Regions from separate parts of the Butyribacter sp. genome, predicted to be linked through region 1. Evidence: riboswitches for the same ligand, from Rfam matches in the RefSeq annotation. Region 1 holds a riboswitch; the other holds the start of a gene.

Region 1 (15,608 bases):
TCCACCCAGAAATCAGATGGTTTGTTTGCATTAAACCTTATCTGCACCAAATCTCCCTTTTTCCACACACCTTTTGAATAACCTATTTTTGATTCCTCCTGAACAATACAGTTACCGTCAAAAAAGGCAAATGTCGGATAATAATTATCATTATTCTCACTGTCACCTATCTTGCGTATCGTCTCAACTGTACCTTTCGCTATTTCAGTACACTCATTTTTCTTGCGCTCCATCTCTTTTTTTGATTTGATTGATAAATATATAAGTACAAGTGATGCCGTAAAAAATGTCACCATCAGAAAAATTCCTATAATCATTTGTTGAACACCCCATTCTAATATTTATTCATTTTTCTTGTATACAGTATACATCTTAGCACCCTAAAAATCAAATTCAACTGCGAAGTCAACTCCCCCGCAAATACGCTTTAAATATAACAATTTTTCTTGTATCCTCAACTCTGCCTTTGCACAAATAACGGATGTTTGACGATTTTTTTTTAAAATATGTGATATTATGAAAAAAATACTTGCTTATTCCCTAAGGTTATATGATATTTTTAATTCAGATACAAGAAAACAATGTTTTGATACAGGGTTTAAAATGCATCCTAAACCTTGGCACAATATTATACTTCACATGGAAATGAGGGATTATTTATGAAAATTAAAGAATTAGCAAACTTACTTAATGTAAGCCAGAAAACCATACGTTATTATGAAGACTGTGGATTTATTAAACCTGCGACGGAAACTAAATCCGGCAGATTATTCAGAGATTATGACGAAGCTTCAATAGAACAGCTAAAAACAATAGTATCATTGCGTAAACTTCATTTTTCAATTGATGAGATACATGAAATGTTAGACTCCCCTGAAAAATTAGCAGAACTTTGCAAAAAACACAGCAATGAGTTGCAGCGTGAAATAGGAGTTATGACACAGATTTGCAAACTGCTTGATACTGTCGACTATACACACACAACCGATGCCAAAGAACTTACAGAGCAGGTTGAAAATCTCCGTCGTGAAATGATTCTTGATGAATACTTTGCTGACTATGACCTCAGCACTTTTGATGAACCTTTTACGGATTATGAACTCCGTGAGCAAAAAAAGATTGAACACGAAGAATACTCTAAGACTTTGGCTAGCAGCTACTATTTTGCACACCCAAAAGTAAAAAGTAACTTACAAGGCGGCTCTATAGGTATACCAAGATAAAAACAGCCCCCGAACCGACATTCATTTGCAAGTACCTGACTTATATAAACTTTAGTCTGACTTTTGTAGCCGGTTCAGGGGCTTATTCTTTATTTTCTTAGTTCTGTTCTTTATTATTGTTTATTTGTATAATCTTTTACTCATTCGCTTCTTTGCTATAAACTGTATATTTTACTTTAATCTTTAATTCTCATCATCGGTGCAAGCGGTACATATAAAAGCCATGCAAGCACTACACAGATTGCACCTTTTAATAAAGTAAACGGTACGTTAAAAACGATAAGTGCCTGTAATATACTGTGTACCCCCGGAAATATTGCCTGATAAGCTTTAAGTATCATATCCTTTGGCATAAAATTATAGTAAATCGGATATACCAAAAAATAATTTGATACAATGCTTAAAAGTGCCATCGCCACTGTACCTGTAATTGAAGCTATAACTGCTCCTGTTTTGTCACTTCTTTTTTGATAAATCACTCCCGCTGGTACAACAAAGGCACAACCTAAAATAAAGTTAGAAATCTCACCGACAAACATCGTGTTCGTAGCAAATGAATGCAATACATTCTTCACAAGACATATCAATACTCCGCATGCCGGACCATATATAAAGCTTCCAAAAAGTGCCGGCAAATCAGATATATCCAGTTTTATAAATCCCGGCATAAACGGTACCGGTATTTCCATATACATAAGAATAACTGCTATAGCGGCTAACATCGCCGTAAGCGTCATTTTCTTTATGCTTCCCCTTTTTTTCGTGCCGTTTGAACCATTTGTAACGTGTAATGTCTTTCCTGCTGCTGCCATTTTCCTCTTCCTTTCTTTGTACGAAAATTCTTTGAGGTTTTATTCACATTAATAATGGAGTTTTTGTTCATTTGCCAAAGTTTATGCATCATTGCATAGATTTTTACTTTGCGTGGATAAATATAAAAACCCTGAGATAGAATAATCTCAGGGTTCTGCAACTTCAAATATAATAATGCTTTCTAAAATCTTCTCTCATCCAGACTATACTGTTGGTATCGGAATTTCACCGATTCAGTCGATATAATCAATGTTTTGGTTTTGAGCAATCCAACAGATATCCTCAACACACCTGATACAATCGATTCGCGGACTTTACCGCCAGTGGGGAATCACACCCCGCCCTGAAGAATTTTCTTTATTTTGACTTATAATATCACATGTTTATGTTATGTGCAAGTGTAAATTTTACAACAAGCTACACACCGCCTGGGGTAATGAAGACACTCAGACAATAATTAAAATATTGAAAGAGAAAAATGTCCATGTAACTTTTTTTATGACCGGCGGCTGGGTTGATACCTACCCTGATGATGTAAAAGCACTTTACAAAGCCGGACACGAATTAGGCAACCACAGTCAAAATCACAAGCAAATGTCAACTATATCTTCCAGCGAATGCGAGGATGAAATTATGAAAGTACATAATAAAGTAAAAAAACTTACTGGATATGATATGAAAGTTTTCCGTCCGCCTTATGGAGATTACAACGATACACTTGTTGAAACTGCTGAGAAATGTGGTTACCATGCTATACAGTGGGATGTTGACAGTCTTGACTGGAAAAATTACGGTGTTGATTCCATACTTACCACTGTCTTAAACCACAAGCATCTCGGTAACGGTTCTATTATACTCTGCCACAATGGTGCAAAATATACCGCAAAAGCACTTCCACAGCTTATTGACGGTCTAAAGGAAAAAGGCTTTGATTTTGTAAAAATGTCTGAACTTATATATTCTAAAGATTATGAAATGGATACTGAAGGTCGACAGCATAAAATAAATGCATCAGACAAAGAACCAGATAACAGCAACTCCACAACCGCTTAACATCCCACTCCCTTAACCTTAATTAAGCCAAGTCAAAAAATTTGCTGTTATGCTGCTATAATTTACTGCAATTTTAACAATCTATCATAATCAGAAAAAAAGCGGTCAAATGCTTTTTAATTCAAAAACATTTAACCGCTTTAATAAGACTTCCAAGCTCATCCTCTGATTTATATTCTATATTCACAACGAAAATAAATTGACTAAGCATTTCTTAAATGATACAATCAATCCGATATGTCTTATTAAGAAAACCAAGAAAGGAGTTTTCGTATGTGTTTTAGAAAAAAACTTGTACTACGATTTGTTTTGATTCTGTTTTTTCTGATTCCAAATATCTGTATAGCTTCATTGCTTGCGGATAATGTTTTTGGCATGACACACTATGATATGCACAACTCCTCTTATTCGGTTAATACCAATTTATCAAAAGACGTACATAATAATTCTGAAGCTATTGACGATGAAAACTACCTGCTTTATTCATTATTTATAACAGGTACTTTTAATACCTCAGAAACATTTCAAATAAATCAATTTATAAATCTTTGTAACAGACAATCAAGAGTTTTTAAATACTCTCCTTTTATTGTATCATTCTTTTTATTAGCAGGATACTGTTTTTTTGAAACAGAATGCCTTTCTGTAATTACTGGGCATCTAAATGAACTCATAACTATCTATATCCATAAATCAGACGGCAAAAAAAGATTCGCCTAAAAAATACTTTCACCCAAATGCTTTATTTCGTATACTTTTTTTAGGAGGATTTTAATAATATGAGTCTTACAAATATAATGGGACTACTGGGCGGTCTTGCTTTATTTCTCTACGGAATGCAGATGATGAGCAACGGCCTTGAACTTGCTGCCAGGAATCAAATGCGTGACATCATGAAAAAAATAACATCTAACAGAATTATAGGTGTATTAACAGGTGCTCTAATCACAGCCGTAATTCAATCTTCATCGGCTACAACTGTTATGGTTGTCGGCTTTGTAAATTCAGGTATTATGACACTTGAACAGGCCACATGGATTATAATGGGCGCAAATATAGGTACTACAATCACAGGCCAGCTTATTGCTCTTGATGTCGGAGCTATAGCACCTCTTTTCGCTTTTATAGGTGTCGCCGCTGTTGTTTTTCAGAAAAACGAAAAACTCAAACATTTTGGCGAAATTCTTGCCGGGCTTGGTGTTTTATTTATCGGCATGACTATGATGAGTTCTTCTATGGAACCTCTTGCAAACCAGCCGGCATTTATAAATATCCTTGCAAAAGTCCAAAATCCTATTGTCGGAATTCTTATGGGTATGATATTTACAGCCATAATCCAGTCTTCTTCAGCATCTGTAGGTATTCTTCAGGCACTTGCTGCCAGTGGTGTTATAGGGCTTAACAGTGCAGCTTTTATACTTTTCGGGCAAAATATAGGTACATGTATAACAGCTCTTCTTGCCTCAATCGGCACAACCACGAATGCTAAAAGAACAACTTTGATACACATCATATTTAATGTTTTCGGAACAATTATATTTACAATTTTGTGTCTTGTAACCCCTCTTATAAGCATAATACAAAGTATAACTCCGACAGCCGTCCCTTCACAGATTGCCAATCTTCATACATTATTTAATATTGTCACGACATTATTACTGCTTCCTGTCGGAACCATGCTTCCAAAAATCGCCTCACTTATTTTAAGAGAGTCAAAAAATGAAGCATCCGGTGAAAACGGCATGTCCGTAAAATATCTGCTTGACCCTAAAAATGTACATACAGAAACTACTATGATATCAGTTATCTGTATTGAGGGAATACGCAATGAAATTTTAAGAATGACTGAAATGGCAAAAGAAAATATTCATGATTCGTTTGATGTATTTATGCATGGGGATATTAAAAAATATGAAAAAGTTGAAAATCGTGAAGAATATGTTGATTTCCTAAATAAGGAAATATCAAGATACATAACAAATGCAATTACTCACGAGGCAACAAAAGCCGGCAGCCAGATTTTCAATTCTTTTTATACAATCACAAGTAATATTGAGCGTATAAGTGACCACGCTATCAATATTGCAGGCTATTCTAAAATGATTGAAGAAAAAAATATTTCATTTTCAGACAATGCCAACAATGAAATCGATGAGATAAAAGATATTTGTGATAAAACAATGGATATGCTGCTTCAAAAACCGGATAATATAATAAAGTGGCATGAAAATGTTATCTGCATGGAACAAAAAATTGACGATATGACAGTGCAGTTTAGAAATAATATGTACGAACGCATTCAAAAAGGGCTTTGCACTGATGAGGAAAGTATACTTTTCTCAGAAATGCTTACTGACTTTGAACGTGTTGGAGACCATGCACTCAACATATCAAATGAGATGCTGAAAATTACAATGAAAGAAATAGTTTAAAAATACAACCTTAAAACCTCTTACTTAATCAATCTAAAAACCCCCCTGCCTGACAAATAATCTTATCTGTAAGACAGGGGGTAGTATAATCACTTATATTTACATTTTATAAACTAAAATCTCTTGTACTCGATTGTTCCTGTAGTTTTAGGTGCATCAATATTTCTTAAATCAGCTTTTTTAATCTTTACATTCTTTTTCTTTACTGTAAATGTAAATCCCTGCTTAGCACCTGCTTTAATATTTATTTTTTTATTCTTAATAGAATATGTAGCTACAGTTTTTCCACTGAGTGTTTTAATTGTAATCTTAAGCTTTTTGATTTTTGTATCTGTATGATATGAATTATTTAAAATATTTGCTTTCATAACAAGATTTCCTTTTTTATCATAAGAAACCTTATATACATCAACACCTGTTTTTCCATATGTAACAGATGATACAGGTATCTTGCTCTTAGAATATACATTCTTCTTTACAGAAACCGTGCAAGTAAGCTTTGTGCCATCTGAAAGTTTTGCTGTAATAGTTGCAGAACCGTTCTTTTTAGCCTTTACAAGTCCTGTTGATGAAACAGTAGCTACTTTGCTGTTGCTTGAAGACCAGCTTACGCTTCCCTCCGCATTTGATACTGAAAGTTTATGATTAAATCCTTCTGTTATAGTAAGCTTTGTATTGCTTATAGCTGCCTGATTGGCATCACGCACAACTTCTAAGTCATAAAGTGCATCTGCATTTAATGATATTTCAACTTTGTATGCAGAATCTGCTGACGGTATCCACTTATATCCCCAGCAATAGCATTTTGCAGTATCTGAATATACCCAGTCAGAAGAACTAATCGTTACATTTCCTAAAGATTCTCCATCCTGATAATATGATATTGAGCCGCTGACCTTTTCCGTTGCATATAAAAAAGTATATGTCTGCTTGCCGCCGACAACATTAAACTCATACGATTTTTCCTCAAATGCTGATACCGATACATCTCCGCTTGAGAAAATTTGGACATATTTAGTATCTGCTGCTTTACTCTGTTTTGGTGCACTCCAAACACTTCCTACCACAACTGCTGCAGTTAATAATACTGCTCCTGTCTTTTTCAATAAATTTGTTCTCATTTTGCCTCCTTTGATTTTCAATTCATGTTTTTGGTTTAAAAAACCGTGATTCATTATACCATAATCTTCCCTTGTTGGCAAATTATGCCTCCAAGCTAAATTTTACTCTAAATTTCGCTAAAACTGTTCACCTATAGACTAATATAAACTTTTCAGCAAATAATATCAGAACACATCACTCAACCTTTATCTCAAAAAAGAACACCTCATCATCCTCTTTTACTGTATATTCATAATTTGATTTTTTTATTATGTTCTCCCAAAATCTTACGGAGATTTCATTTTTCTTCAGTGCACACACTGCACATATTCCCTTATTTTTTTTCCACAATTCTTTTATTATTTCTGCCGCAATATGATTTTTTCTGTATCTTCTCAGAATAAATATTTCTTCTATATAAAAGTCAGCTTCTGCTGGTTCTTTTTTCTTATCCGGAAATAAAAATACAACCAAACCGGCTGTTTTATTTTTATATTTTACTATGTACGGCTTTTTTTCATTCATCTCATAATATTCTGAAAGTCTGTCAGGAATAAACAATGCATCATCAGTCATGCACTCGCCCATCCAATCTACATAAGCTGACAGTTCATACATATACATATTGAACAATCTTTCAAATGTCTTCTTATCATTATCTGCATCAGTCAGATAAAAATCTTTGCCTGAAATATAAGCATTTTCATCGTTGTCTTTTCTTTCATTTATCCCACAAATTCCGCATATAAACTTTTCAGTTTTCTTTAAATTTTCTGTCCCACAAAATCTCTCTTTATCCCCGGTATCTCTAACCGAAAGTTTCCCATAATAATCAAATCCTACATGCTCACACCATCTTGAAAAACCTGTTTCAAACGGTTCTGTCGCATATTCTTCATCATATCCGTGAGAAACCATTATCCCGCATCTTATCTTTTCTCCGTTTTCATTCAATGAATTTTCAAAAAATTCCTCATCTTCAAATGCTAAGTCCATAAGTTCTTTTACCATATCACTACAGTAAAAAGAGTGTATAGGCGTAGCAATAATAACAGCATCGTATTTTGATATTTCTAAAAGTACATAATCAATTTCTTCCTCGTAAAGATTATAAATTTGATATTTTATTTTCATATTATCAAGAAAAACTGCTGCATTTTTACACATTGCAGCAGTATTTCCATTTGCATCCGGACTTCCTAATAATATGCATACATTATCACAATTATTCATTTCCATCCTCATTCCTATTCAAATCCTACTCTTTAATAAGTGATAGCATTCCATCTACAAAATCAAGTCCAACTTTGTAAAGACAATATAACAGCACAATTGCCAAAATCCAAACTAAAACTTTATATAAAATATAGCCTTTTGCAAACTCCTTTTTATACTCAGGTGTTTTTTTGCTAAATGCCATTACCAGTATATATATAAATCCTATTACCGGTATTCTCATATAACAGAATGTCTGAAACCAGTTTCCTATGTGTCCTGCTTTTTTTACTTTCATTTCGCGTATATTCTGCTTTTGTTCTTCAGACATTTCTGTTTTGTCATTCTTATCTTTAGTTTCATTCTCTTTCAAATTTTCTAAAAGCTCTGCTTTGTCGATTTTACCGTCATCTTTTAAAACTTCGTTTTTTTCTTCCTTTTTAACTTCTTCCGTCTTGTCCTTATCAAAGGATATGTCATCTGCCCCGAAATAATTTTCGTGGGCAGCTACAATATCCTTAAGTGACATCTCCTCAAAAGATGAGTCTATACTTTTCACGAGTTCATCAATGTCATTTTTATTTTCTTCCATTTATTTTCTGATTCCTCCTTTATTTGATGCTGTTGACCTTTACAGTATAAACAATACCCGTTATTCTTCCCCATCCTGAATCGGTTCAGCAGTCTCAACCGGTGCTTCTGTTGGTGTAGTAGTATTCTTTTTCTTGTCATACTCAGCTTTTGTCGGAAGATTTTCAAGTTCGGCTTTATATTCATCATACATTGCTTTTAAACTTGTATACTCTGCATATCCCTTACATGCATCAAGTGCCTGTTTTGCCGAATCTATAAGAAGCTGCATATTCGACGGCTGATATATATAGCCATGCATTCTCTTTATTCTTGTTCTGGCAAGGTTAATCCTGTTTTTATAAATCTGATTATTTAAAGCTCTCTGTGAATCATTTTTCTTCTTCTCGGCAAGTCTCTCATTTTCCTCTTTCTGCTGTTTCTCGTATGCTTTTACTACTTTCTTCCAATCTACAGTCTCATCTTTAAGAGAATCATATTTATTTCTTGCCCTTATAGCATAATCTGTCCTGACATCGTCATCCACAATACTTGATATCATGTCAGTAAGCTTTTTATAATCATTTTCAAGGTCATAATAGTCTGCTATATTCTTAATATACATTTTCTCAAACTTCTTGAGAGCCGCAAGGACTTCTTTCTGGTACTTTTTATCTTTAAGTACCTGAACTTCCTCCGCTTTCTCAGATAAAATTGACTTTGAAAAATAATCCATGCCTGCCGGTCTTGTCTTGCTTCCGGCAACAGCCGTTCCCTCAATGATATTTCCTGCACTGTCATATTTCGCGAGACTTATCGTAGACGGCATCGTAAAATCCTGTGGTTTTAATTTTTCATGTATCTTATCCATATAATCTTTCCAGATTACACCGGGGATTGATGCACCTGATGCTCCGGGCATTGCTCTAGGAGTATCATATCCGGCCCACACAACTGTCGTATAATACTTTGTATATCCACAGAACCAAACATCCTTACTTGAGTTTGTCGTACCTGTTTTGCCGGCACATATCTGTCCGTTTTCAAGTTTTAACTTGCGTCCTGTTCCGTAAGATTCATTGAATACGCCTTTTAAAACATCTGTCATCATCCATGCAGCATCTTCTGAATAGACCTGAGTCTTTTCATTATTATTTTTGTACACAACACCGTCAGATACATGCTCTATCTTCTTTACACATGTCCTGTCACTAAAACTTCCGTTGTTGGCAAGTGTCGAAAATCCTTTAGCCATATCAACTACACGCACACCCTCTGTAAATCCACCGAGAGAAAGTGCCATATTATCATTATCAATATAACTTATATTATGAAAATGAAGTTTATCAAGGAATGAAAGACCGTACTTGACTGAAATATTGTCAAGAACCTGCCATGCTACAGTATTGAGTGACCTTGCAACAGCCTCTCTAATGTGTACACTTCCATAATAAGCACCACCCGCATTTGACGGACCGTTTGTAAATTTATTGTCATTTACTATTGTCGAAGGAGAATACATTCCCGATTCAAAACCGGGTGTATAATCTATAAGCGGTTTTATTGCACTTCCCGACTGTCTTGCAGCAAGATATGCCCTGTTATACTGATCGTTTTTTCCTCTTCCTCCTACAACCGCTTCAACATACCCTGTCTCATTATTAACGCAGACTGCTGCCCCCTGAAGAGCATACTTACCCGAATCATTATCCTTTTCCTTATTAAAAGCAAGTCCTTCATCTACAGATTTTTGTAATTTCTTCTGTTTTTTCATATTGATGGAAGTATAAATCTTATATCCTCCTGAACGGATACTCTCAATCTTCTCACTGTATGCTTTTGAATATGTTTTGTTGTATTTCTGGTAATCTTCTTTTGAATCGAATACATACTTGAATTTAAAATCTTCTTTTTCCATAAGTGAGATAGCGGCACAATGAATGGCATAACTTATAACATATGTCTCATTGCTGCTGCCTTCTTCAGACAACTGTTTTATATTTAACTCCTTTTTCACCGCAGCCTTATACTCTTTTGGAGTTATAGCTCCCTCATTACACATAGTTTTAAGCACACGATTTCTCTTCTTTAATGCTGCCTGTGGATGAAGCACCGGATTGTAGGCTGTCGGACTGTTTGAAAGTCCTATAAGCATAGCCGCCTCCTGTGGTTCAAGGTCAGCGCATTTCTTTCCAAAATAATATCTGCTTGCCGCTCCGACACCATAACACTTGTTGCCGTAAAAATTGCTGTTACAATAAAACTCCATAATCTGAGCCTTTGTAAACTTACTCTCAATAGTCGGTGCAAGAAGTATCTCGGCAATCTTTCTTGTATAACTTTTATTCTGTGTAAGCAGATTGTTCTTTATAACCTGCTGCGTAATCGTACTTCCTCCCTGTGTAATTTCCATATTATGTTTCAACAGAGAAACTCCTGCTCTCATGGTCGCAACAAGGTCCACTCCTCCATGAGTTTTGAAACGCTTATCCTCAACAGCAATATATCCGTCATAAATATATGGTGATATGTCATTTATACTCACATATTTATAACTTCCGGCATTTACCGAACCCACCTTCTTACCGTTAGCGTCGTATACTACCGTATCCTCCTTCATAATAAAATCATCCTTGCTAAGATGAACAAGCTTGTCAAATACTTCCTCTCTCGCCTCTGTAAACATAGGCAGAACTTTGACATATACACACAAACCGACAATTCCGCCAATTACCATAACAGACGCAAGTATTCCCATGACAGCACCAAGTATATTTGACACTACACCTACATAGCTTCCTATCGCACCTACTATAATACGGAAAACATCCTTTGCATTTTTTACATATTTGCGTAAAGTATTCATAACTTTCCTCCAACTAAAAATCAACTGTAAAATATTTTTTGCGAAAATATCTCACCATACTATAATACAATTTTTTGATATAAGTGTAAAGTTTTATTGGTTTTTGTTGACATGATTTTTTCACTAGCTTAGAATAAATAAGAAACAAATCAGTATTCTATTTTATACTGAAATCCGGATTATTACGAAAGGTTATATCATGACTGAACAACTTATCTTAAAAAACTTTGGATTTGTAGGCTTTGGACTTATTGGCGGCTCTATAGCACATGCCATCAGGGAAATATATCCGGAGTCTTATATTATCGCATATAATTATTACCGTACCAAACCGCATAAAAAACTTGAAAGAGCGAAAGCAGATGGTATTCTAAACGAAATCTGCACATCTCTTTCCGATTTTTCACAATGTGACATAATCTTTTTATGTGCCCCGGTACTTACAAACATATCATATCTGAAAGAACTCGTCCCATACATATCTGAAAAATGCATTATTACTGATGTAGGAAGTGTTAAGGGAAATATTCACCATACTATAGAAAGTCTTGGTCTTAACAGTCATTTTGTCGGTGGCCACCCGATGACCGGTTCTGAAAAAACAGGTTATGCAAATTCAGATTCATCATATCTGAAAGATGCATATTATATACTTACGCCGACAAACGAAACACCTAAAGAGTATACTTTATGGCTTAAAAACTTTATAATTTCAGCCGGCTCTCATTGTGAAATCATGGACTATGAAACACACGATAAGATAACTGCTGCCATAAGCCATTGTCCTCATCTGATTTCAGCTTCACTTATAAATACTGTTGCAAATGAAGATTCTGACGGCAGCTACGCAAGGCTCGCTGCCGGAGGTTTAAAGGATATTACACGCATTTCGTCATCTTCACCTGAAATGTGGCAAAATATTTGTCTTTCAAACCCGGATGCGATTATATCTTTTCTTGACAAATATATCGTGACACTTACTGACGCAAAAAATTCGATTAGCAATCGCGATGAAGATAAACTTATGAAAATATTTGAAAATGCAAAAAAATATCGTGACAATTTAAACTAATACAAACCTATGGAGGTAAACATGAATATATTAGAAGGTTTAAATCCTGAACAGGAAAAAGCCGTAAAACACTTTGAAGGTCCTCTTTTGATACTTGCCGGTGCAGGTTCGGGCAAAACAAGAGTTTTGACCCACAGAATTGCTTTTTTGATAAACGAATACAATGTCAGACCATGGAACATTCTTGCGCTGACATTTACAAATAAAGCGGCAGGCGAAATGCGTGAACGTGTGAAATCTATCCTTGCCGATGAAGCCGACGATATATGGGTCAGCACATTTCATTCTACATGCGTCCGCATACTCAGAAGAAATATCGAAGCTTTAGGTTACTCCCGCAGTTTTACCATCTATGACGGTGATGACCAGAAAACACTTATGCGCGAAATCATAAAATATCTTAATCTTGACCCAAAGAAATATAAAGAGAGAACTTTTATGAATGCTATCTCATCCGCAAAAGACGAACTTATCACACCGGAAGAATATGAAAAAATGGCTATGGGGGACCATCAAAAAGAACTCTATGCCCGTGCTTACAGAGAATATGAACGCAGGCTTCACGACGCAAATGCACTTGATTTCGATGACCTTATCTGCAAAACGGTACAGTTATTTAAAGAAAATAACGATGTCCTCGAATACTATCAAAACAGGTTTAAGTATATTATGGTAGACGAATATCAGGACACTAACACGGCACAGTTTAAGCTTATTCATCTTCTTGCAAACACACGCGGTGAAAACGGCGAAACTCTGCATAATCTCTGTGTGGTAGGTGACGATGACCAGTCAATCTACAAATTCCGTGGCGCAAATATAAAAAATATTCTCAATTTTGAAAATTCATATCCAGAGACAGAAGTTATCAAACTTGAAGAAAATTACCGCTCGACACAGAACATTCTTGATGCGGCGAATGCAGTTATAAGAAATAATCAGGTCAGAAAAGATAAATCACTTTGGACGCACCATGAAAAAGGAGACCTTATCTATCTGTCACAATTTGACTCTGATTATGACGAGGCATCATCAATAGCTGCGGCTATCGCAGCAGTCACAAGAAGCGGTCAGGCTGACTACAAAGATTTTGCCATTCTCTACAGAACTAATGCACAGTCCCGTATTTTCGAGGAAAAACTTGTAACAAATAACATTCCTTACAGAATTGTCGGCGCAGTAAACTTCTATCAGCGTAAAGAGATAAAAGATATGCTCGCATACCTGCGCACAATTGAAAACGGACTTGACGATATATCGGTAAAGAGAATTATAAATGTCCCAAAAAGAGGTATCGGACTTACAACAATCGACCGCATAACCTCGTATGCTATTGAACATGAACTCAGTTTTTACGGTGCATTACAAAATTGTGATTACATTGACGGCATAAAAAGAAGCAGCGGCAAAATAAATTCTTTTGTCAATCTTATTGAATCTTTCAAAAGACATTTACAGACGGATGGCTATGGTCTTGATGACCTTATAAAAGAAATCATAGAAGAGACAGGCTATATCAGACTTCTTGAAGAAGAAGATACCGAAGAAGCCAGAAACCGTATAGAAAATATCGAAGAACTTGTCAACAAAATTGCATCGTATATTGAAAGCTGTGACGAGGAAGAACCTACTCTAAGCGGTTTTCTTGAAGAAATCGCTCTCGTTGCCGATATTGACAATGTTGACGAAAGCAACAATCTTGTACTGCTTATGACACTCCACAGTGCCAAGGGGCTTGAATTTCCTTATGTATATCTTGTCGGTATGGAAGACGGCATTTTCCCTGGATATATGGCTGTAAACGGTGATGACCCCGAAGAAATGGAAGAAGAACGCCGCCTTTGTTATGTAGGTATAACAAGAGCACAGAAAAAACTTTCGATAAGCTGTGCAAAGGCAAGATTTAGGAACGGCGAAATGCAGTTTTACAGACCTTCACGCTTTATTGATGAGATACCTCGTTACCTTATCAAACAGGCAGGTCCAGCAAAACAGCAGTCTACCCAGACTACCTCAAAACCTGCCGGCAGTTACAGTGCAACAGACTTTTTAAGGACACAGCCAAAAATACAGCAGACACCTACATATAAAAAACCTGACAGCACTAACTGGAATCCTCTCGCCGAAAAGAAAGTAAAACAGCAGAAACATAAAGCATCCGGTGCTGGACTTCTTGACAATCCGCTTATCAGAAAAGGTTTCGGAAATGATACCTCCAATACAGCCGTAGAGCCTGATTACAAAACAGGAGACAGTGTTTCACACGTTAAATTCGGTGACGGTGTCGTAAAAGACATGTTAAAGCGTTCAGGTGACTATATGGTAACTGTTGAATTTGACAGCGGAGTCACACGCAAAATGATGGCTTCTTTTGCAAAACTTGAGAAAAAATAATTATGTTACTACTAGATATCATTTACATCATATGATATACTATAGAGGAAGACGAAACTCAAATATTTTGTCTGAATGATAAAACTTAATATTATCAATTTGAAAAGAAGAAAGGATGGGGATTATGAGCAACAAATTTGAAGATTTAATCAATGCAGCAAAAGTATCTGAATTATTACACAAAAAAGAACTTGAAGAAAAAAATAAAAATACTATCGTTATTGCCCTTGCAATAATCGGTGCCATTGCAGCAGTAGCCGGTATTGCTTTCGCAGTATACAAATATCTTACACCTGATTATCTTGAGGATTTCGACCCTGATGATTATTCAGATGATTTTGATGATGATTACATTGAATTTTCTGACGGAGAACCTGAGGCAGAGGACTAATACACTATTTTTTATAGTTTTTTTTCATTCTAACTTGTACAGATATTTACCAAATACCGAAATGGTGTATCCATTTCGGTATTTTGATGCAAGGGTCGGAAATTGCACAGCAATGAAGCAATCCGTGGCATCAGTTTGGGCAAATTTATATATATATGATACTAAATACTTACGAAACGGAGGAACATGCAATATGAAACTTTGGGGAGGAAGATTCACAAAGGAAACAAACAAACTCGTACACAATTTTAATGCATCTCTTTCATTTGACCAAAAGTTCTATGAAGAAGATATTACAGGAAGTATCGCTCATGTTACAATGCTTGCTGAACAGCAGATTATCTCTTCCGATGATAAGGACAAGATAATAGGCGGTCTCAAATCAATTCTTGAAGATATAAAATCAGGAAAACTTATCATTGATGAAGAACACGAAGATATACACAGTTTCGTTGAAGCTCACCTTATTGAGCGTGTC
Region 2 (15,608 bases), on a different contig from region 1:
AGCTTGTGTTGAGATGACAAAGAAGCGTATCCCTGTTATTGCGGGTACAGGTTCAAACTGCACTGACACAGCGATTTATTTATCAAAAGAGGCACAGCGGGTTGGTGCTGATGGAATATTAGTTGTATCTCCTTATTATAATAAAGCGACACAGAACGGTTTGAAAAAGCACTTTACTGCTATTGCAGGCAGTGTGGATATTCCTATGATACTTTACAATATCCAGGGAAGGACAGGTGTAAATATCCAGCCTAAAACTATAGCATCACTTGCTAAAGAGGTTGACAATATCGTTGCCGTTAAGGAGGCATCAGGAGACCTTTCACAGGTAGCAAACATTATTTATGAGTCTGAGGGACAAATCGATGTATATTCAGGAAATGATGATCAGATTGTACCTATCGTAGCTTTGGGCGGAAAGGGTGTTATCTCTGTTCTCTCTCATGTTGCACCGAAAGAGACTCATGATATAGTTGCTAAACTTATGGCAGGCGATGTAAAGGGAAGCCAGGAACTTCAGATAAAACTTCTTCCTGTAATCCATGCACTTTTCAGTGAGGTAAATCCTATTCCTGTAAAGGCTGCCATGAATATGCTCGGTTTCAATGTAGGCTCACTTCGTATGCCGCTTTCAGAAATGGAAGATGCACACAAGGAAGTTCTAAGACAGGCATTGAAAGATGCAGGTTTTAATGTGGTTGCATAGTGATAAATTATATAATCTATGTATAAAAAATATGATATTGTAAATAATAAAGTGGGCAGGTCCGTTGGTCTGCCCTTTATGGTATAATACAGAAATTGGAGGATAAAATGACAGATATAATTATGTTAGGATGCAATGGCCGCATGGGTCAGATGATTACTGAAATAGTAGGAAATGACAGTGAGGCACAGATTGTTGCAGGTATTGATATAGTAAACAACAGACAAAATACATATCCTGTTTTTACGGATATAAAAGATTGTGATGTAAAGGCTGACGCAATTATTGATTTTTCTTCTGCAAACGGTTTTGAGGAGAGAATGGACTATGCAGTAGAGAAACAGATTCCTATAATTGTATGCTCGACAGGTTTATCTGACGGACAACTTGATTATCTTAAAGAAGCAAGCAAAAAAGTTGCCGTACTGAAGTCAGCAAACATGTCGCTTGGAATAAATCTCTTAATGAAACTTGTTAAGGAGGCTGCAAAAAAACTTGCAACCGAAGGATTTGATATTGAGATAGTTGAAAAACACCACAATCAAAAGCTTGATGCTCCTTCTGGTACTGCACTTGCACTTGCAGATTCAATAAATGATGAGATGGGCGGACAGTACGAGTATGTCTATGACCGTTCTAAAGTAAGACAGAAACGTGATAAAAAAGAACTTGGTATTTCAGCTGTAAGAGGTGGTACTATAGTCGGAGAGCATGATGTTATTTTTGCAGGGACAGATGAAGTTGTAACATTCTCACATACAGCATATTCAAGAGCTGTATTTGCAAAAGGGTCTGTTACTGCTGCTAAATTTATTAAAGGAAAGGGCGCAGGTCTTTACGACATGGCAGACGTTTTAATGTAATGGATATCGGTACGATAATAGATATAGTATTAGCATGTATTTTTTGTGTGTCGCTTGTAAGCGGATGGCATCAGGGACTTGTTATGAAAGTGGCAAGCCTCATAGTTGTCGGCGTTTCTTATATTCTTGCAGGGATATTGTCAAAAACAATATCTCCGTATATTGCAGATGAAATATCGAAAAATATTTCAAAAGATACCGGGATTTTAAAAAACGGGGTTACGAATGTAACAGAAGCGTTTTTATATACAGTCATATTCATGATAGTTTTTTTTGTGGTAAGGTATATTTTCAGAAAGCTTATCAAAGTATTAAAAATAGTTGACCATATTCCGGTAATAGGCTTTTTAAACAAAGCAGGCGGGGCTGTTGCAGGATTTCTTGTTGACTTTATAATAATATATGTCATTTGCAGCTTTTTATTTACAATTGTGCCGGCTGCTGCATGGACTGAAATAGGACTTACCGGAGCAGTCATAAAGAATACTATACTGTTGTCGGTTTTTGCACCATAAAAGGAGAAGAGAACGTTAACAGATGAATAAGATAAATTATCAGATTGAGCTTGACAAAATAATTGACAATTTGCAAAAAGAAAACCGAGTACCGACATTACTGCTGCATAGTTGTTGTGCACCTTGCAGCAGCTATTGTCTTAGTTATCTTGCAAATTATTTTAAGATAACAATATTTTATTATAATCCTAATATTTCTCCGGCAGAAGAGTATCAGAAAAGAGTAGAAGAACAAAAAAGGCTTATAAGCGAACTCCCAGTAAAAAATAAAGTTTCATTTGCGGAAGGTAAGTATGAACCGGAAAAATTTTTTGAAATGGCAAAAGGACTTCAAAATATTCCGGAAGGCGGGGAGCGCTGCTTTAAATGTTATGAAATGCGGCAGAGGGAGGCGGCGGTATATGCAGCTGAAAACGGTTTTGAGTTTTTTACGACTACACTATCGATAAGTCCCCACAAAAATGCCGCTAAATTAAATGAGATAGGTCTAAAACTTGAAAAAGAATACGGTATCAGATACCTTGTCTCTGATTTTAAAAAGAAAGGCGGGTATTTGAAATCTATTGAATATTCCAGACAATATGATTTATACCGCCAAAATTATTGTGGATGTGTTTACAGCAAAATGGAAGCAGAAAAGAGATAAATCTAAACATTGCACGAATTTGGAGGAAATCATGACGGAAATTTGGGATGTATATGATGAAAACGGTAAAAAAACAGGACGCACCATGGAAAGAGGAATTCCGAAAGATGGTGACTATATGTTATGCGTACATATGTATCTGTTCAATCTAAGCGGTGAAGTTCTTGTTCAGAAACGCTCAAAGAACAAGGAGTCTCATCCGGGGGAATGGGATATAACAGGTGGTGCAGCTCTTTCAGGTGAAAGTGGCAGTGATGCGGTCATAAGAGAAACCTTTGAGGAAATAGGTATAAGTTTATCAGAGGGCGAATTAAATTATATAGGACGGATTATAAAACCGGGTCGTATAATTGATGTTTTTTTTGCACAAAAAGATTTTGATATTATTGATTGTCATATACAAAATGAGGAAGTTGATGAAATAAAATTTGTTTCATGTCATGAATTGTTTAGTGAAATTCTTGAAAAGCGGGGCAGAAAGAAAAATTATATTTCTATGATAAAAAACGCTGTAAAAAATTATGATTTCAAAAATAATCAGTATTGACATTATACTATAGGTGTTATATACTTGATTTAATTTCAAGGCGGGGTGCGATTCCCCACCGGCGGTATTTTCATTTTATTATGATTGAGCCCGCAAGCCTTTACAGGCATGATTTGGTGAGACTCCAAAGCCGACAGTATAGTCTGGATGAGAGAAATTAAATGTACCGATTTGATTGTTTATGTATATTATTCAGAACATTATATAAATTTATCTTATTAGAAACCTTGAAATTTTTTCAGGGTTTTTCTTTTTTACAAATAAGATTTTCTTGAAAAAAATTTCAAAATATTTTAACAATATCAGAAAATCAATAAATCTATTTTAAATTTAGAAATCTATATAATAGATACATCTATATCATATTTTTAGAAAAAACCCATAAAAATTTAAAATTGGAGGTCATATATGGATGAGAAGTATATGCGGCGGGCTATAGAGCTTGCTAAAAAAGGTGCAGGAAAAGTTTCACCAAATCCTCTGGTTGGTGCTGTTATAGTTAAGGAAGGCAGAATTATTGCAGAGGGATATCATAAAAAATATGGCGAACTTCATGCGGAAAGAGATGCATTTTCAAAACTTAGTGAAAGTGCTTGCGGAAGTGATATGTATGTTACATTGGAACCATGCTGTCATTACGGAAAACAGCCTCCGTGCACACTTGCGATAATTGAGCATGGAATAAAAAATGTGTATATTGGTTCAGATGATCCAAATGAACTTGTTGCAGGTAAGGGAATAATACAGCTGAAAGATGCCGGTATCAATGTTGTGAAAGGTGTATTAAAAGAAGAGTGTGATGCATTAAATGATGTTTTTTTTCATTACATAACCAAAAAGACACCGTATGTCGTAATGAAATATGCAATGACACTTGATGGGAAGATTGCATGTGATAATGGTGAGAGCAAGTGGGTGACATCAGAAGAAGCAAGACAAAACGTGCAGTATACAAGAAATGCACTTAAAGGAATTATGGTGGGAGTACAGACTGTTATAAATGATAATCCGAGCCTTACCTGTCGTATTGAAAGCGGTACAAATCCGGTGCGTATTATATGTGACAGTAATCTGAGAATACCGGAAAACAGCAATATAATAAATACTGCGTTGGAAATACCGACAATTATAGCAACCGTTTCTGATGATAATAAACGTATCAGATTTTTAGAACAACGAGGAATCGATGTTATAAAAACTGCAAAGAAAGACGGGCGGGTTGATTTAAATGACCTTATGTTCAAACTTGGAGAGAAAAAAATAGACGGAATTTTACTTGAAGGTGGCGGGACTTTGAATATGAGTGCACTTGAAGCCGGAATTGTAAATCATATTCAGGCATATATAGCTCCAAAGATATTTGGGGGAAGCGGCATATATAATCCGGTAAAAGGGATGGGAGTAAAAAGCCCTGATGAAGCATTTATCTGTAGGAATGTTAAGGTTTCAAATATTGGCATTGATATTCTTATCGAATGTGATTTATAAAAATATCAATGTTAAATGCTGCATAAGAAAATATAAGGTGGTGAAAAAATGTTTACTGGTATAATCGAGGAAACAGGAAAAGTTGAAGCTGTTGCAAAAGGCAGTAATTCGGCAGTTATTACGATAGCCGCCGTCAAAGTGCTTGAAGATACCAAAATAGGTGACAGCATTGCGGTAAATGGTGTGTGTCTGACTGTTACTTCAATAAGCGGTAGAAAATTCAGTGCGGATGTGATGGCGGAGACATTGAGACGAAGTTCCTTAGGTTCATTGAAACACGGGAGCATGGTTAATCTTGAGCGTGCGATGGCTGCAAACGGAAGATTTGGAGGACATATAGTATCAGGACATATAGATGGTGTCGGGGTTATAAGTTCTTTTGAAAAAGAGGATAATGCAGTCTGGGTTGAGATAGAAACACCTGCAAAAATTTTGAGATATATAGTTGAAAAAGGATCGATAACTATTGATGGAATAAGTCTTACGGTGGCTAAGCTTACAGACAGCAGTTTTGCGGTTTCAGTGATACCTCATACAGGCGAGGAGACGACATTGCTTAACAGGAATCCGGGTGATATAGTGAATCTCGAAAATGATATAGTAGGCAAATATGTTGAAAGACTTATGAACTTTAAAACAGATGATAGAGATAATAAAAGCGAAGAAAGAAATAATTCAGACAGTATAACGATGAATTTTCTGAATGAAAACGGTTTTTATTAAGGGTAATAATAAGAAAATATATAGAGAGGAAGGAACTTGATTATGGAAAATAAATTTAATACTATTGATGAAATCCTGGAAGATATAAAGGCAGGAAAAATCGTAGTAATGATTGATGATGAAGAAAGAGAAAATGAGGGAGATGTAATATGTGCTGCACAGTTTGCCACAAATGAAAATGTAAATTTCATGGCAAGTTATGCAAAGGGACTTATATGTATGCCTATGACCGAAGAATATACAAATAAATTTATGCTTCCGCAAATGTGTGAGGTAAATACTGATAATCATTGTACGGCATTTACGGTATCAATAGACCATGTAGATACTGCGACGGGAATTTCGGCATATGAGCGTTCAATTACGGCGATGAAATTTGTTGAGGATGATGCAAAACCATCTGATTTCAGAACTCCGGGACATATGTTCCCGCTAAAAGCAAAGAAAGGTGGTGTACTTGAAAGAAACGGCCACACAGAAGCAACTGTAGACCTTGTAAGACTTGCCGGACTTAAACCTGTTGGACTTTGCTGTGAAATCATGAAAGATGACGGAACTATGGCAAGAACACCTGATCTTATGGAATTTGCAAAAAAGCATAACCTTAAGATAGGAACGATTGCTGATCTTGTGCAGTACAGAAAAGAACATGAGGTTCTGGTAGAGTGTGTTGCAAAAGCAAAAATGCCTACAAGATACGGAGAATTTACAATTTACGGATATATCAATAAATTGAATGGAGAGCATCATGTAGCACTTGTCAAAGGTGATATAACAGACGGAAAACCGGTTCTTTGCAGAGTTCATTCAGAGTGTCTTACAGGTGATGCACTGGGTTCGGCAAGATGTGACTGTGGCCAGCAGTATGATGCAGCTATGAAGATGATAGCAAAAGAGGGAAGAGGTGTTCTTCTTTATATGCGCCAGGAGGGAAGAGGAATTGGTCTTATTAACAAAATAAGAGCATATGAGCTTCAGGATGGCGGATTGGATACAGTTGAAGCCAACCTTAAACTTGGTTTCCCTGAGGATGCAAGGGATTATACGATAGGAACACAGATTCTTGTGGATCTTGGCATTCATGAACTTAAGCTGATGACAAATAATCCACTCAAAGTTTATGGACTTGAGGGATATAATCTCAAAATAATTGAAAGGGTTCCTATTGAAATGGAACCTGGAAAATATGACAGCTTTTATCTTAGAACAAAAAAAGAAAAAATGGGACATCTGCTTAATATGTAAAAAAGCAAAAGAAAAATAAACTTTTGCGCAAAATACAAAAATAAAATGATTTTTGCTAAAAATAATAAATATTAAAATAAATAGCATATTTATAGAAAAAATAAGGAGATAAAATATTATGAAAACATTAGAAGGAAAATTAGTCGCAGCAGAAGGAATGAAAGTAGGAATAATCGGAGCAAGATTTAATGAGTTTATCGTATCAAAACTTATTTCGGGCGCAAGAGACGGTCTTGTACGCCACGGTGTTGAAGACGATAATATAACTTTTGCATGGGTTCCCGGTGCATTTGAAATTCCGGTTATAGCCAAAAAAATGGCAATGTCAGGCAAATATGATGCAGTTATATGCCTTGGTGCCGTAATAAGAGGTGCAACAAGCCATTATGATCTTGTATGTAACGAAGCTGCAAAGGGAATAGCAAGTGTATCTCTCGAATCTGGGGTACCTGTACTCTTTGGTGTAGTTACGACAGATAATATCGAGCAGGCAATTGAGAGAGCCGGAACAAAAGCCGGAAATAAGGGATATGATTGTGCCCTCAGTGCGATAGAAATGGCAAATCTGGCAAGACAGTTATAATAAAATCCTCTCCATAATTTTTCTTGATATGATACGTTTTTTCTTACACATATTGCTTGTGTCATTGGCAGCGTATAGTGTATATTTATTATAATGAAGCTTGTCAATTCTTCCCGAGGAAAGGAAAGGTGATTAATATGAAAAAGCGTATCTTATCAATGGCATTGGTTGCGCTTATGTTAGTAAGCGTTTTACCTATTATGCCTGTCCGCAGTACATCAGCGGCGGATCAGACACAAACATTATTTGACCGTTATATCCCGGTAAATCAGGTTTACTCTGCTAAGGCGAGTTCATACAGCGTTGATGTAAGCGGAAAGTACAGTTTCAGTTTTTTTATCGGTACAAGGTTTAAGGATGAAAACGCTGAAAGTATTATGTTTGCAGAAGAACTGAAACGAACGGACATGCAGGGACAGTTTTTCAAAATCAATTATAAAGGCACTTTCGGTACCTTAGATAAGGCTGACATAATGAAATATTTTGATATAGATGAAAATAATTATCTGTTGGCAATGGGCGATCCGTCTGCTACGACTTATGAAAATTATAGCAAATGGATTACGAAGGATTCGATAATTATATCTATTGACCTTTACGATGCTGAAAAGAATTTTGTCAGAAATATCAGTCCTGCAACTGCCATCATGGCAGTCGGACCTGATGGAGAATTTCTTACATGTTCCCTAATACAGGGATATAGATGCTGTATTTATTTTTCAAAACAGAATAACCTTTTTAAAGCCACGGATGATAAAAGTTCAAGTTCACGTTACATGTATTTTAAACCTCAATATGCGTGGCTTGAGGATAAAAGTGTTGCCGATGGGCTTATAGGTTCAAATCAAAGTGAAAGCAGTGATGACAGCAAAGAGGAAGAATTTAATTATGAGTATAAACAGTATCCAGAGCTTAAAGGCACACCGCGCTATATGACAAACAACATTTTAAGTGTCAATGAGTTTATATCTCCGGATAATACATACTATCAGGTAGGACGCAAAGATGGTGAGATTGACCCTTGCGTTATGAATAAAATTGAGAATGTTGCAGATTATTCAGAAAATGTTCTCACAGTGTCCTCAGGAGTTACAAGAAGGACTGTTCTGACTGCTGATGGAACTCTCTACGGTGTTTCAAGTGATTATGAAATGAAAAAACTTGCAAGTGATGTCAAACAGGCCGGAATGGGGCATTATCTGACAAACAAAGGTGAGGTAAAAGAAATCAATAGTGGAAAAACAATAGCCGCTGATTGTAAGGCTTTTGCCGAGCACCGCTATGGCAGAGTAATTGGTGTATTGAAAAATGACGGCAGTTTCTCTATGGGTTATACTTATCTTGGCGAGCAGAAATATTATGAAAAGGGTCTTGTATATGCAAAAAAGGATAATGTTACAACAATTGTTCCAGGTGGTATCTGCACTAAAGACAAAACATTCTACCGCTGGGTAGAGGATGTCAGAATTGGCGGTTACACGATGGATCCTGCAACCGGTTCATTTTCACAGTCATATACTCTGGAACTTAAACTTAATCTTGTAACTAAAAATGCCGTGCGTGTTTTTCCTTATGAGTATTATACAAGACAATATGATGCATATAGTTCACAAACAGGAACTACTGAAGTTGCAAAGACTGGTTTTGTTGAAAATGCCGACGGACGTATGTGGGCATTCGGGCTGCAGGATACTGAAAGTATGGGAACTATGACTAAAAATGGCACAAAGTCTCTTATAAGACGTATATTCCCTATATATCAGAGCACAAAATCTCCGGGATTTGACAATGGAAACTTTGTAGGAATGGTTCCGGAAGAAAGCAATGATGTATCAATGCTTATCAATAATCATTGTTCAGACAACAGACCTAATGTACTTAAGAGTAAGACGGATTACCTTACTGATGTTCCGGGCGGTTACAGGGCACTGGATGGTTATGCGTATTCTTTTGATAATGATGTAGACGATGGTTCGCCTATAAGAAGCTTTAAAAAGAAAGCAACTTCATTCCATTATCTTAATGACAGCAGCGAGATATTTAAGGCAATCAATACTAAAACAGGGACAGGCACTATTGCCAATCTGTATCTGCTGCCAAATGTTGCGAGAAGTTCTTACAGAATGGACAATAAGAGTGGAAACACTATTTTGCTTGAACGTACCGACGGTTCTATGTGGATGACGGAAATTTATCCTGTGGCATCTGCAGCCGCTACAGTAGCTAAACTTGGTGGCTGGGAGTGTTCAAATGCAATACAGATTACAAAAGGCACCACAAAGAAAACATCTACAGTAGATTATGTTGACCTCGTAAGCAGAAACGTGCTTGAGAAGAATTTCCCGGCAATGAAAAAAGGTACACCGGTTGAAACTGATGCAGCTAAGTATATCACATCAAAGTATTATTCTCAGATTACACCAGGAAAGGCAGACCAGCTTTCAAGAGAGGGTAAAACTTTCCTGCTGCTCGTAACTAAGACCGACTGCAGTTATTCAAAGAAAATGAAGAAGACTATAAAAACAGCTATAGAAAAGCAAAAAGTTCCTATTTATGGCTGCGTTAATAACTATTCATCTTTAGAGTTTGTTTGGGATTACACAAAATTAGATTCACTTACTACACCTTACTTTGTTCTGGTAAACGGTGATAAGAGTGTAAAGGTTTATAATAATGTTATTACACAGAAGAAAGTCACTACAATACTTAAAGCTGCAAAGAAAATCGGTGTTGCAAATGATAAGCTTTCGTCTGCAAGTGCCGAAGTACAGTCAAAATATCCCAGTGATAAAATTTCGGTTGACAGTTATGAATGGGGTGTTCTCAAATATATAAATCAGAAACGATTTGCGAACAGGCTGTCGTTGCTTACTATGCCTGATGCATTACAAAATGCATGCAATATACGTGAGAAAGAGATAGTGTTGTCGTATGATCATACCCGTCCTAACGGTGAAAAACCATATACTACAATTTCGGATTCATTTGAGCATAAATATGCTGCTGAAAACATAGCAAGCGGACAGCATTCTTCGACCCAGGTTGTGACTGACTGGATGAATTCCGAGGGGCATCGGGCAAACATACTAAATGACAAATTTGGGTATATGGGAGTTGGATATATGAATACAAATCCGCCGTACTGGGTACAGATGTTTACAGATTGTGCAGGTTACAAATCAGTGACAACGAGCACAGGTTCCATGAAATTTAAGAGTTTGGCGGCTATGCAGAAAGAATATCTTATCTGTGTAGATAATAATAACGTAGAATCATACATGCCTTTGGATACAAGTGTTATGAGCAAAAAAGGAAATAAATACACACTTAAGCTTTATGGTAAAAATGTTACATTGACTGTATCAAAATAAATAACTAAGCATGGTAAATATTAAAGTTCTCTAAACATCGCGCAGTAATTTGACAAAACAGCTATAATTTAATAAAATACCCATAGTTATTATTGTATAAAAATTTATGGAGGTAAATATGTTTCAAAATTTATATCCCAGTGAGGATTGTGACTCGGCGTACCAAATAGACTATGAAGGCTTTTATGATAAGGGTTATCGAGGAATACTCTTTGATGTTGACAATACTTTGGTTGAGCATGACCAGCCGGTTACACTGCCAGCTATTGAATTGTTTGAAAATCTCAAAGAGATAGGTTTTAAAACATGTATTATATCTAACAATAAAGATTACAGGGTAAAACCTCTTGCAGATGCACTAGAATCTGAGTATGTATATAAGGCAGGAAAGCCTTCAAAGGCAGGCTATGAGAAGGGGATGGAGATTATGGGCACAACCCGTGAAAATACTCTTTTTATAGGGGATCAGATATTTACGGATATTTGGGGAGCCAACAAGGCAGGCATACATTCAATACTCGTAAAGCCGATTGCAAAGCATGAGGAAATTCAGATTATACTTAAACGTAAATTAGAAAAAATTGTGCTGGGAGAGTATAATAAAGCAAAAAGCAGAGCTTAGAACATAAAAAATAAAAGAACAGACTTAGATTTGAGAATGTTAAGTCTGTTCTTTTATTTTTTCAGGAATATGTAAATTTTCATACACTTCTTTATATTCTGAAACAGAATAATCATTTATATAATTCTTTTCATAGTTGGTAGTACATCCGTTATTTATGAGAAAATCAACCGCCTTATTGTAGGCTATTGCAGCATGTTCTATTTTATCGTATTTACCGATAAGTACATAACCGTTGATATGAATTTTTGAGTTATAACATATTGTACCGTTTGTGACTTCTATGGTGACACCTTGATAAGGGTTTATTATTTCGATATTTGCATATCTGAAATCATTTGTGTCACCGTTGACAAATCTGAAATCTATACCTTTTCTTGCAAAATTTCTTATACCATATCTTGAAGCTATGTTAGTCTGCATGCCATATTCTGCAACAAATAAATGAGTGCCACGTCTCATTATTGAATGCTTGGAGTAATAAAAAAGGTCATCAACATCAAAGGTCAACACATCATTTTTTGAAAGATAATAGTTGAAAAAATTGTTGCGCATATATATCGGTGTTTTTATATATATACCATTATTTTTAAAGTTAATCAAAGTTATCCATTTTTTGAAATCAAGTTTTTTGCATACCTTAGCTGAAAAATCATCAGGAAGATAGGAATTTTCGCTTCTGACAATATTTATTGCTTCGTTATATACGGTATTGGCATCTTTTTCATTATCAAAACTGCCGAGACTGATATGCTTTGAGCGAAAAGTTATCGATGTTCTGTAATATGTACTTCCATCTTTCTTCTGTGCTTTAAAAACACCGGGTAAATTATTAGCCATGTTTTTTGTAAACCTCAATTCTTTTGTAAATTCGTAAATTTTTTTTATGATATATGAAGTGTAACATTTTAAAGGAAAGATTGCAAATTAGGCTTTATTTAATAAAATAATACCGTGAAAACTTATAGATTCTATAAATTTTCACGGTATATGCAATCTTTTTAATATTGTTTTATTTATACACACTTATTTTACAAAAAATTTTCTTGTGCATGTAATATAATTTTTCTTTGATACGATAACAGTAATTTTTGTCCCAGATTTTAATTTAGCCACGAGTTTTGCAGTAAATTTTCCGGCATTATTGGATTTTACAGTATATGTGTTACCTGATACATTTACTTTGACAGTAGCAGCTTTAATGGTTTTACCAATTACTTTTTTTGTTCCCTTTTTATATGATTTCAGAGAAAGTGTAGTAATTTTCTTTTTCTTAGTGCTGTTGCTGTTATTATTGTTGCCGCTGTTGTTGTCGCTGCTGTTGTCGTTATTGTTGCTGTTATCGTTGTTGTTGTTACTGTTGTCGTTATTGTTATTGTTGTTGTCGATATTGTTATTGTTGTTGTTATTATTATTATTGTTGTTTGTTTCTTTTTGTAAACTTGCTTTTATTGAATAATTTGCAGTATTGATTTTGTTATTTCCGGCTTTAACCTTGACGTATATAGTCTGTCCGTGTCCTGTTACAGAATATTTATTGCTGGTATTATTCGCATCAACTGTAAGTTCACTGAGATTTGCTCTGTTTTCATCGAGAAATTTAACATTTAAGCTATTGTCACATGAAATATTAAAAGTGTATTTGCTGTTATTGTCTGGAAGAGTAACAAAAAAACAGTCAATATCATCTGCTTTTTCTAATTTTCCATTTTGCCATTCATTTGGCTTAAATTCAACTGCTTTAGAGAAAGTGCCCCAGTTGTCATCAGCAAGGGATTTAATAGAAACGGAGGCATTACCTGTAAGCTTATGTCCGTATTTATCTCGAAGCTTTATATAATATGTATTGCCTGGAACTAAGATGTAAGAAGAATCTATTAGAGACTCGCCGCCTTCTATTTTAGTATCAATTGTATATGTTTCTTCCTTTTTAACTGACTGCCCTTTGACTAATTCTGTACCAATAGAGTCTAATAATGTTGCATAAATATTGTTATTTGTATAATTAGTTGCAGAGAAAGTTATCCACTGATTACCAATATCATTAGGAACTGTGAATTTGAAATAATGGGCTTCATATTTCTCACTGGCAAACAGGCATGTGGCATTTTCATCAAATTGCAGTACAGATGCTCCCTGCATTGTTGTATCTGATGCCTCAGCAGCATATACAGTAGAATAAAAAGGACTGCCATACACTGATTGTGAACATATAGCCAGTGACAGTGTCAGTAGTGTGCACATTTGTTTTGATTTGATATTTTTTTTCATTTGGTGTGATACCTCCTATTTTGTAAATAAAAAATTGTTTGATTAAAACGTATGAGATTATAGCATTAATAGATAAATACACATTTTTAAAAATTATATATTGTGCATTAAATACATAAAATAATATAACATATATGTATTACAAACGCAATAAAAAGCGTAATACATACAGAGTGAAAATATGTATATTTGTTTTATTAGTACAAAACTGGATATATTGATGACATATAACCAAAACAAGATACTACAAATGTGTTACGAATACAAAACTTTTGAAGTGCTGAATTGTGAGCTCAAAAGTAATACTATTATAATACGGGAGGTGTTATATTATGGCTATTCAAATTAAAAGTGATAGAAGAGAAACAGAAAACAAAACAGTACGTTTTCCGGTCGATCTTATCAGTCGTATTGAGCAAATAATGATTGAAAAAGATGTTTCGTTTTCGGGTTTTGTAATACAAGCATGTGAATATGTTGTAGATGAACTTGAAAATGAAAAATAAGCAGAAGAATCGACTAATATGGATTTTAATTTAAGATTTTCAGTATGGTAATTGGGGCTGTCGCATCGATAAAAATTTATACAATATATAAAATTAATTATTTATTATAAAATTTTCTTGTTGTGACAGTCCCTATTAATAAAATAGTCAGTTTAGAGTATCTTTAATTTTTTTCATTGATAAATTGTTGGACTTTTTATTTTAACCTCATATATGACATTGTGTCTTTTCCTCTTTTATAGTAAGAAGTTTTGTCATAGGCTATTCTTTTGCCGTTAAAATGATTATGATTATTTTAATTTAATATTATACTCTTTGACTTTTGGATTATAAGAAATCCATGCTATCTTTGTTATTTTGTCTTTCTTATTATAATAAAAATTTTTATATACAGACAGTTTGCTTTTTTTGTCATAGTATCTTGCTGTAGTGACAAACTCTCCATAATCATCCCAGCCTTCATCTTCCCATGATGGATATTTTTTTAGTACTTTACTGCTGGAATCACCATTTTTTATGCCACGGTTATATTTAGAATTTTTTTTCAATTCATTTTTCTGCCACATCCAACCATTACCAACATTTTTCTTTGCCCACTCTATAAAATTTTTATAGTGTTTATTGTTATCAGTAATATCACAAGTATATTCTTTTCTATTAATGCGTTTATCTGTAACCTTTTTGTTTGTCTGTGTTTTGCAAGTTTTGTTTCCGTTGACAATGACGTCAATATATTTATACTTATTACCAGCTTTATATTTGATTTTACTATCCTTATTAGCTGTAAATGTAATTTGTCTGCCGGATTTTTTGTATTTGCTTCCTGTTACTGTAATAAACTTAGCTTTTTTAGATAACACGCATTTTTTGGGTTCTCCTTTTGCACAATAAACAAATCCTGCAGGAGTGTATGTTATTTTATTCGGCTTTTTTGTTGGTTTAGTGGTCGGTTTTGCTGTTGGTTTGGCAGTAGGTTGAACTGTTGGTTCAGCAGTAGGCTCCGCAGTTGCAGTTAATTCGCTGTTTTCTGCGGCAGTTGTTTTGAGCATAGGTGCAGAAGATATCATGCTTCCTGTTGCAAGTGCAGCCACAAGAGCTGAACTTATAATTTTTGTTTTCATTTTGTTTCTCATTTGGAAACCTCCTTATAATTGTAATTGGTGATTATAAAAATGCATGGGTGTATAAAGAAGCTTATAACTCCTTGCAAATTTAAATACTATCTCAAATAGTAATACAAAAATAATGCTTTTGCAATACGAAATTTAAATGGATATATCATATTTATAAAATAAGTGTATAAAATATTACGAAAGTGTGAATAATTTTACAAAAGTATTCATAGGATATAATGTGAGAAATTATGATGTATATACTTACAATTTACAGAAAACAATGTAGAATGGAGATTATTATGTATAAAAACAGAAAAAAGACAATTAGTATTTTAATTATTAGTAGTATGGCTGCAGGTATGGTAAATAATATTACATGTTTTTCAGAAACAATCAAAGAAAAAAAT

The links. A riboswitch is a leader RNA that binds a small molecule or an ion and turns the genes downstream of it on or off. The one in region 1 is predicted to bind FMN.
Region 2: another riboswitch for FMN. It lies ahead of ribD (bifunctional diaminohydroxyphosphoribosylaminopyrimidine deaminase/5-amino-6-(5-phosphoribosylamino)uracil reductase RibD); the one in region 1 lies ahead of ACZLXV_RS08290 (ECF transporter S component).

Annotation. Positions count from the first base shown of each region.
Region 1 covers NZ_DBLYGC010000015.1:10,742-26,349, forward strand. The annotation lists gene ACZLXV_RS08280 (DUF3592 domain-containing protein) at 1-317, opposite strand, end outside; gene ACZLXV_RS08285 (helix-turn-helix domain-containing protein) at 660-1,223, shown strand; gene ACZLXV_RS08290 (ECF transporter S component) at 1,400-2,035, opposite strand; FMN riboswitch at 2,219-2,391, opposite strand; partial or broken gene ACZLXV_RS08295 (polysaccharide deacetylase family protein) at 2,463-3,089, shown strand; gene ACZLXV_RS08300 (Na/Pi cotransporter family protein) at 3,869-5,521, shown strand; gene ACZLXV_RS08305 (Ig-like domain-containing protein) at 5,635-6,642, opposite strand; gene ACZLXV_RS08310 (GNAT family N-acetyltransferase) at 6,818-7,855, opposite strand; gene ACZLXV_RS08315 (hypothetical protein) at 7,881-8,429, opposite strand; gene ACZLXV_RS08320 (transglycosylase domain-containing protein) at 8,490-11,273, opposite strand; gene ACZLXV_RS08325 (prephenate dehydrogenase) at 11,473-12,345, shown strand; gene ACZLXV_RS08330 (ATP-dependent helicase) at 12,367-14,739, shown strand; gene ACZLXV_RS08335 (hypothetical protein) at 14,864-15,130, shown strand; gene argH (argininosuccinate lyase) at 15,324-15,608, shown strand, end outside.
Region 2 covers NZ_DBLYGC010000008.1:679-16,286, reverse strand. The annotation lists gene dapA (4-hydroxy-tetrahydrodipicolinate synthase) at 1-706, shown strand, start outside; gene dapB (4-hydroxy-tetrahydrodipicolinate reductase) at 814-1,569, shown strand; gene ACZLXV_RS04970 (CvpA family protein) at 1,569-2,084, shown strand; gene ACZLXV_RS04965 (epoxyqueuosine reductase QueH) at 2,107-2,730, shown strand; gene ACZLXV_RS04960 (NUDIX hydrolase) at 2,762-3,277, shown strand; FMN riboswitch at 3,305-3,440, shown strand; gene ribD (bifunctional diaminohydroxyphosphoribosylaminopyrimidine deaminase/5-amino-6-(5-phosphoribosylamino)uracil reductase RibD) at 3,686-4,765, shown strand; gene ACZLXV_RS04950 (riboflavin synthase) at 4,814-5,488, shown strand; gene ACZLXV_RS04945 (bifunctional 3,4-dihydroxy-2-butanone-4-phosphate synthase/GTP cyclohydrolase II) at 5,531-6,733, shown strand; gene ribH (6,7-dimethyl-8-ribityllumazine synthase) at 6,852-7,316, shown strand; gene ACZLXV_RS04935 (CAP domain-containing protein) at 7,454-10,687, shown strand; gene ACZLXV_RS04930 (YqeG family HAD IIIA-type phosphatase) at 10,806-11,309, shown strand; gene ACZLXV_RS04925 (hypothetical protein) at 11,349-12,149, opposite strand; gene ACZLXV_RS04920 (hypothetical protein) at 12,336-13,580, opposite strand; gene ACZLXV_RS04915 (YlcI/YnfO family protein) at 13,913-14,086, shown strand; gene ACZLXV_RS04910 (hypothetical protein) at 14,377-15,219, opposite strand; gene ACZLXV_RS04905 (cell wall hydrolase) at 15,501-15,608, shown strand, end outside.